2 regions of the Rhizobium yanglingense genome follow, and region 1 is predicted to be linked to the other one. Evidence: riboswitches for the same ligand, from Rfam matches in the RefSeq annotation. Region 1 holds a riboswitch; the other holds the start of a gene.

Region 1 (4,210 bases):
TCGATCGCCAGCGGCAAACCATCCGCAAGGCGCAGACGATCCAGGCGCAGAACGGCCTCATCCTGCCCAAGTCCGAGAAGGAAGGATTCTTCCGGCGATGGCGAATTGATCGTGCGGGACAATATCCTTGCCGCCGGCGAACGGCCGCGTGAGCGCATATCGGCCGAGAAAGACGAAAGACGCCAGAGCGGCTGCTCCATGCGCTCCACCTTACTGGAAACGAAGGTACCGCTGCCGTGACGCGACTCCAATGCGCCGGAGGCCATCAGATCACGATAGGCGGTTCGCACCGTCACGCGGCCGACCTTCAGAGCTTCTGCGAGATCGCGCTCTCCGGGAAGGGCTGCACCCGGCTTGAGAAGGCCTTCCTGAATGAGGCCAGTCAACGCCAGTGCGAGCCGCTTGTAGAGCGGTCCCGTCATCGTTTCGTCGCGCAGACCGCGGGCATTGAGCTCCGCTATCAGACTGGTTCTATCCATGGAATAACCATAGAACCTATTTAGAACCACTTTTCAAGCTGAATCTCTGCCGCAAAGATGAAAACCCTCGTGGCGGCACGAAGGTTGATAAGTGATCGAATGTCCGCGAAGATCAGCTTTTCGTGAAGATGTAATCCGTTTCCTGCCGCAGCACCTCGCCTGGGCGTAGCACCGCATTCGGAAAGCCCTCGTGATTGATCGCATCCGGCCAAACCTGCGTTTCGAGGCAGAAGCCGGCGAAGGGCCCGTATTTCCGCCCTCCGATGCCTGCGACCGCAACGTCGAGCTTGAAACCGGCATAGAACTGGATGCCCGGTTCGGTGGTTCTAACCTCCAGCGAGACACCGGAGTTGACGCTGCGTGCCAGTACGACGGAGCGCTTGGCCGTGCGTTCCGTCGAAAGGCAGAAATTGTGGTCGTAAAACGCCTGCTCGCCGTCTTCAAACCGCTTCATCGGGGCCATTTCGCGAAAGTCGAAAACCGTGCCTTCGACCTGTCGGATCTCGCCGGTCGGGATTTGTTTCTCGTCAGTCGGTAGATAATGATCGGCAGCGATCATGATATCGTGGCCGAGCGCATCTTCGCGGCCGTCGAGATTGAAGTACGCGTGCTGGCAAAGATTGGCGAGCGTCGGCTGGTCAGTGGTCGTCTCGTAGACGACCGAGAATTCGCCATGGCCATGCACACGGTAAGTCGCCTGGACCGTGCAGTTGCCTGGATAGCCTGCGCGACCGTCCGGGTCGACGATCTTCAAGACGACACGGTCGGCATCGTGCTCGACAATCGTCCAGTTGCGCTTGGCGATATTATCGCTGCCGCCGTGCAGATGCGAAACGCCCTTTTCATTGAGCTCGAGCTGATGGGCCTTGCCGTCGAGGGTAAACTTGCCACCGCCGATGCGGTTGGCGCAGCGGCCGGGCGTTGCACCAAAATAGGAGGAATGGGAGGGGTAGCTGGCAAAGTCGTCGAAGCCGAGCAGGAGAGGCGCATCATGGCCGTCGAGCCGGAGATCCTGGATGACTGCCCCCCAAGTCATGATCTTGGCTGTAAGGCCGCCGCCCTTGATCTCGACGCGATAGACGGTTTCGCCGTCTTTCGTCGTCCCGAAAACGTCCCGTTCGAGCTTTTCCGACATAGTTCGCCATCCCAAATCTGTGTTGGTTTCAGGCCCGCGAACCTGCCTCCATTTGTTGATGACCGCAACCGTCAAACACAAAAAAGAAACGCCGCCGCAACGAGATCAGCGGCGGCTGCAGTTCAGATTTTTGTACCGATTTCGTCGAGATTATAGGGCGTCGTCTGGTAAATTTCGTTGATCCAATTGCCAAAGAGCAGATGCGCATGGCTGCGCCAGCGGTTCTGCGGTGCGAGCGAGGGATCGTTATGCGGGAAATAATTATGCGGCATCTTGATCGGCACGCCGGCATTCACGTCGCGGAAATATTCGTCGGAAAGCGATGTGGAATCGTATTCCACATGATTGAACATGTAGAGCCGCTTGCCTTTTTTCTCGTGCACGAGACACACACCCATCTCGTCGGATTCCATGAGGACTTCGAGGCTTGAGGACTTGTCGATATCGGCGCGCCGGACCTCGGTCCAGCGCGAAACCGGCACTTCGAAATTATCGGAAAATCCATTGAGGTAGACGGATGAAGGCTTGAGGTTCTTATGGCGATAGACGCCGAACGCCTTTTCCTTCAGCTCGTATTTCGGAACCTTGTGGAAATGGTAGATCGCCGCCATTGCGCCCCAGCAGACATTCATGCTCGAATGAACGTTCGTCTCGGTCCAATCCAAGATCTTCTTCATCTCCGCCCAATAGGTCACGTCCTCGTAAGGCAGAGTTTCGATCGGTGCGCCAGTAATGATGAAGCCGTCGAACTTGCGATGCCTTACCTCCTCCCAGGTCTGGTAGAAAGCAAGCAGGTGGTCTTCGGATGTGTTCTTGGCCCTATGGTTGCCAATGCGGATCAGCGAGAGCTCCACCTGAAGCGGCGAAGCGCCCACAAGGCGCGCCATCTGCAACTCCGTCTTGACCTTGTTCGGCATGAGATTGAGAAGCCCGATCTGCAAAGGGCGGATATCCTGACGGATCGCCGCCGTTTCGGTCATCACCCGCACGCCCTCATGAACGAGGGTCTCGAAAGCGGGCAGAGTATCGGGGATCTTGATGGGCATTGCGGTCACTCAACAAAGCAAAAGGTACCGGCAAATAAAAAACCGGCGGCGAAAGAATCGCTACCGGTCCGCACGCGGCCCTTTAGCGACTTATTTAACGTGGCTGCAAGCCGGCCGGCCAAATCACCACGGAGAACACTAAATAGCGCCGGAGCCCACGCGAATCAATCGCAATTCTGAAGGGCGCGCGTTGAACCAAGGTAACTCACGCGTTAATGACTGGTAGAATCTGTTGATGGACAGGGCGCGTCACCATGTTAATCAAGCATCATCATGGTCCGCATGGAAGGACATAATGGCAGACGACGTCGAAGGCAGGCCGAGCATTCAAGGGCAGGATAGAGTAGGTTACGATCTGAGCCTCGGATACCGCCTGAAACTGATGTTTGCGGCATTCTGGGATTCCAAGGTCCGCGGAAAGATTCTGCTTCTCGCCTCGATCTTGCTCGCGGTGATCCTGGCGACGGCCTATGGCCAGGTCATTCTGAACCGCTGGAACGCACCGTTCTACGATTCCCTGCAGCGCCGCGACGTCGGCGAATTCTTCCATCAGCTCCAGGTCTTCGCGTTGATTGCCGGTTCGCTATTGCTCATGAACGTCGGCCAGGCGTGGCTCAACCAGATGACCGCGCTTTATATGCGCGAAGGGCTGACCCGCGACCTCGTGGATCACTGGCTGAAGCGCAAGCGTGCGCTGCGTCTCGCCTCAACCGGCCTCATCGGGGTCAACCCGGATCAGCGGCTGCATGAAGACGCCCGCAACCTTGCAGAAAGCACGACCGGCCTCACGCTCGGCCTCATCCAGTCGACAATCCTGCTCGTCAGTTTCATCGGCGTTCTCTGGGAGCTTTCGAGCGGCTTCGTCTTCCATTTTCGCACCTACGCCTTTGCCATTCCGGGCTATATGGTCTGGGCCGCGATCTTCTATGCGGCATCCGCCTCGATCCTCAGCCAGATCGTCGGCCGCAAGCTGGTGATCTTGAATGCCGACCGCTTCTCCAAGGAAGCGGAGCTGCGCTTTTCGCTGATGCATGCCAACGAGAACATGCCGGCGATTACCGTGGCCCGCGGCGAGGAAAACGAACGCCGGCGGATCAATGAGGATATCACTTCGGTACTTGCCATCCTGAAGCGGCTGACCATGGCTAGCACCAACCTCACCTGGGTTTCGGCCGGTTACGGCTGGCTGGTCATCGTCGTCCCGATCATCGTCGCGGCTCCCGCCTATTTTTCAGGCAGCCTGACCTTCGGCGAACTGATGATGTCCGTCGGCGCCTTCAACCAGGTGAATACCGCCCTGCGCTGGTATGTTGCCAATTTCACCGCGATCGCCGAGTGGCGCGCCACGCTGATGCGCGTGACCGATTTCCGCCATGCTTTGCACGGCATGGACGAACCCATCAATCCGAAGAATGCGATCACCTACGAGGATAACGCCGATACGCTGACCCTCAAGAATCTCATGATCGCCGCCAAGCTCGGCGAAGAGATCGATCTGTGCGGCGGCTTTGCCGTCCGCGAGACGGATGTCACGATCAGAGCCGGCGAGA
Region 2 (4,210 bases), 740 kb from region 1:
TTCAGGCGCGATCAAGCTTCTCCGCTTGATCCTTTCCTACGGCGCAGGCGAGCGGCTCCGTGGCTACAAGCAGGCGCGAGATATCCTCTCGGATATGCGCTTCGAGCAGCCAGACGCGCGTACGGTCACTATGACCTACGATCAGTGCTTGGCAATCGTTAAGAAGAGCGCCGAGAGGAATGCCCCTCGATTGGGTTCGTCGAGGCGCTGAAGTTCGAGGCGGCGCTGCGCCGTATCGACGTTATCGGCGAATGGTGCCGCCTCCCGAAGGTGGCGAGTTCCGTTGGCGCGGTCTCATGGCCGGCGATATCTCAAAGGATATGATCCTGACCCTGAAGACCAGCAAGACGGGAGCTGCGGTCGCTCGCGATCTGAACAGCTATCCGCTCGTGACCGAAGCTCTGAAAGCCTACACGCTTCCAGAGATCGGTCCGGCCGTGATTGATGAGGACTACGGGAAGCCTTATTGGAAAACCGGATGCGGAGAAGTTCCGCAAGGTTCGCGTTGCTGCGGGGGTTCCCAACAATGTCTGGTCGATGGACACGCGCGCAGGCGCGGTTTCGGAGACGGTCGAGGCAACCGGATCGATCGAAATGGCAAGCAACCTCGCTACCCGCTCGACGGTGAAGATGACGAAAAAGTACAGCCGTGGCGACGGGCTGAGGCTAGCCGCAAGATCGCCGAGGCCCGCGCCGAATCGCGCAAGTGAAACGGCAGTGAAACGCCAATTTTAAGTTATTGAAGTTGCTGGAGCGGGTGAAGGGAATCGAACCCTCGTATTCAGCTTGGGAAGCTGCTGCTCTACCATTGAGCTACACCCGCGATGACGGAAGCCTTCCAACAGATGGGTGGCGGTGTCAAGGCTCTCAGATGCGGAAGTGCTTCGAGAGTTTCAGGCCCTGGGCCTGGTAGTTCGATCCAAGGCCGGAGCCATAAAGGCTTTCGGGTTTCTCCAGCATGTGCTCGTAAACCAGGCGGCCGACGATCTGGCCGTCCTCGAGGATGAAGGGCACTTCATGGCTGCGGACTTCGAGAACGGCGCGGCTGCCCATGCCGCCGGCAGGTGCGTGGCCGAAGCCTGGATCGAAGAAGCCGGCGTAGTGCACGCGAAACTCGCCGACGAGCGGATCGAAGGGCGTCATTTCGGCTGCGTAGTGCGGCGGAACGTGCACGGCCTCGCGCGAAACGAGAATATAGAACTCATCCGGATCGAGGATCAATTCGTTGCGACCGCGGCTGTAAAGCGGCTCCCAGAAATCGAAGATATCGTGCTCGGCCTTCTTATCGACATCGACGACGGCCGTGTGATGCTTGCCGCGGTAGCCGATCAGGCCATCATTGTCGCCTGCCAGGTCGATCGACAGCGCAATGCCGCCGCCCGAAACGTTCGGCTTGGCGCTTGCGACCAGCGTTTCCGCATCATGCAGCGCCTGCAGTTCCGGCTCGCCGAGAATCGAATACCCGACCCGGAACCGTATCTGCGAGAGGCGCGAGCCACGGCGCACGACGACAGGGAACGTGCGCGGGCTGATTTCCAGATAGAGCGGGCCAGAATAACCGGAAGGTATCTTGTCGAATTCCTGCGCGTAGTCGGTAATGACACGGGTGAAGATGTCGAGGCGGCCAGTCGAGCTCTTCGGGTTGGCCGAGGCGGACATTTCAGCCGGAAGATCGAGCCGCTCCATGAGAGGCACGATATAGACGCAGCCCGTTTCGAGCACGGCACCTTCGGAGAGATCGATGACGTGCAGGCTCAGCCGGTCGAGCTTGTCGGCAACGAGATGCGAGGGACCCGGCATGAAACTTGCCCGGACGCGGAACGCCTTGGCGCCCAAGCGCAGGTCCAGGCTGGCCGGCTGGATCTGATCGCGGTCCAGTTCCCGCTCACTCGTGAGGCGGCCCGTTTCAAACAGCGCAGCAATTGCGCGATCGGCCAAGATTCCAGTTTCCCGAGCCATCATGCTCCATCCATAATTTGCCTCAGACAAAACCAAACTCAAGGAATTGACGCAAGAAGCTATCAGCAGTATTGCAGCTTTATCCCGTGGTGATTTGGCCGGTCGGCTTGCAGCCACGTTAAAGAAGTGGCTAAAAAGACCGGGTATGAAACCGGTCTGCTTTTGCGGCCGGTTTTTTTGTTGTTTGAAGGTGGTGATGGCATGAGCAAGACTTGGCGCCCGGCAACCCAACTCGTTCACGAAGGGACGCTGCGCTCGCAATATGGCGAGACTTCGGAAGCGATCTTCCTGACGCAAGGTTTCGTCTATGATACCTCTGAAGCGGCGGAAGCCCGATTCAAGGGCGAGACGGACGGCTTCATCTATGCCCGATACGGAAGCCCGACCAACGATATGTTCGAAAAGCGGATGTGCGCGCTCGAAGGCGCCGAAGACGCCCGCGCCACCGCTTCCGGCATGGCTGCCGTCACCGCGGCGATCCTCTGCCAGTTGAAGGCCGGCGACCATATCGTTGCCGCCCGCGCGCTCTTCGGCTCCTGCCGATGGGTGGTCGAAACGCTTGCGCCGAAATACGGCATCGAATGCACGCTCATCGACGGCCGCTATCTCGAAAACTGGGAGAAGGCGATCCGCCCGGCGACGAAGGTCTTCTTCCTCGAAAGCCCGACGAACCCGACGCTGGAAGTGATCGACATCGCAGGCGTTGCCAAGCTCGCCGACCAGATCGGCGCCAAGGTGGTCGTCGACAACGTCTTCGCAACGCCGCTCTTCCAGAAGCCCCTGGAACTCGGCGCCCATATCGTCGTCTATTCCGCGACCAAGCATATCGACGGCCAGGGCCGCTGCCTCGGCGGCGTCGTGCTTTCCGATAAGGAATGGATCGACGAAAACCTGCACGACTACTTCCGCCACACAGGTCCGGCCATGTCGCCTTTCAATGCCTGGACGCTTCTGAAGGGCATCGAAACGCTGCCGCTGCGCGTCAAGCAGCAGACGGCGAGTGCTGCCAGGATGGCGGACTTCCTTGCCGAACAGAAGCAGGTGGCCAAGGTGATCTATCCGGGCCGCAAGGATCATCCGCAGGCCGATATCATCGCCAAGCAGATGTCCGGCGGCTCGACGCTCGTCGCATTCGAGCTGAAGGGCGGGAAGGAAGCAGCCTTCGCGTTGCAGAATGCGCTCGATATCATCAAAATCTCGAACAATCTCGGCGATTCCAAGAGCCTGATCACGCATCCGGCAACGACGACGCACAAGAACCTGAGCGATGACGCCCGCGCGGAACTAGGCATTTCCCCCGGCACGGTTCGCCTTTCGCTCGGCATCGAGGATGCTGATGACCTGATCGAAGATTTCGCTCAGGCTCTTTCAAAGGTTAAGTCCTGACCTGCGATAGCGACGGCCGGACCTTGCCGGTCCGGCCACATGCTCCACCTAAGAAATGGCGCAAGAGCTTCGCTTTAATACGGGAATTAACTTCGAAAATTAGGATTAATGTTCGAAACGACGTGCAATCATCGCGGTTTGAAGGATGATGCATGTGCCGTTTCTTGACGGATCGAGCGCTGTATAAGATACGGGTAACATATCTTGGCTATGGTGTAAGGCATGTACCGCGCCCTCACACGAGATATCGAAGTTGTCGTCGAGCCCTTTTATCTGGAGGAGCAATCCGATCCGGATGATGATCGCTATGTCTGGGGCTACCGGATCGTGATCAGCAATAATTCGGACCTGACAGTACGGCTCATCAATCGCTACTGGAACATCACCGATCAGAACGGCCTGGTGGACGAGGTGACCGGTCCTGGGGTCGTCGGCGAGCAGCCCCGGCTGGAACCCGGCGATACCTACGAATACTCGTCCGGCTGTCCGCTCGATACGCCTTCCGGCCTCATGTTCGGGCACTACCAGATGGAAACGGAGGACGGCGAGCTTTTCGATGTCGAAATACCCGCCTTCTCGCTGGATTCTCCCGGGCTGCTCAGAGTGCTGAATTGATCATTCCGCAGCCGATGCGACTTCCACGACCTCAAACCGGTAGGTCGTGGAACAGAATTCGCAGGTAACGGCAATCTCGCCATTCTCCTGGCTGGCGTCGATCTCGTCGTCCGAAAAGCCCTTCAGCACATTCTTGATCTTCTCGCGCGAGCAGCTGCAGCGGTCGAAAACTGCCCGGGTACTGAAAACACGCACGCCACGCTCGTGGAAGAGGCGAAAGAGCAGGCGTTCGATTCCGACCTGCGGATCC

The links. Region 1 has a riboswitch for S-adenosylmethionine ahead of metA (homoserine O-acetyltransferase MetA). Riboswitches for the same ligand answer to the same signal wherever they lie in the genome.
Region 2: it holds a riboswitch for S-adenosylmethionine, as region 1 does, so the genes downstream of both, ACW4PC_RS17025 (O-succinylhomoserine sulfhydrylase) here and metA (homoserine O-acetyltransferase MetA) in region 1, are expected to answer to the same signal.

Annotation. Positions count from the first base shown of each region.
Region 1 is NZ_CDSAWY010000005.1:743,541-747,750, forward strand. Features, by position in the region: gene ACW4PC_RS13285 (GntR family transcriptional regulator) at 1-479, opposite strand, end outside; gene ACW4PC_RS13290 (aldose epimerase family protein) at 592-1,614, opposite strand; gene metA (homoserine O-acetyltransferase MetA) at 1,737-2,660, opposite strand; SAM riboswitch at 2,723-2,800, opposite strand; gene ACW4PC_RS13300 (ABC transporter ATP-binding protein/permease) at 2,956-4,210, shown strand, end outside.
Region 2 is NZ_CDSAWY010000005.1:1,482,454-1,486,663, reverse strand. Features, by position in the region: gene ACW4PC_RS17045 (hypothetical protein) at 1-211, shown strand, start outside; gene ACW4PC_RS17040 (hypothetical protein) at 297-710, shown strand; tRNA gene ACW4PC_RS17035 (tRNA-Gly) at 750-823, opposite strand; gene ACW4PC_RS17030 (2'-deoxycytidine 5'-triphosphate deaminase) at 868-1,962, opposite strand; SAM riboswitch at 2,036-2,114, shown strand; gene ACW4PC_RS17025 (O-succinylhomoserine sulfhydrylase) at 2,161-3,345, shown strand; gene apaG (Co2+/Mg2+ efflux protein ApaG) at 3,568-3,960, shown strand; gene ACW4PC_RS17015 (Hsp33 family molecular chaperone) at 3,961-4,210, opposite strand, start outside.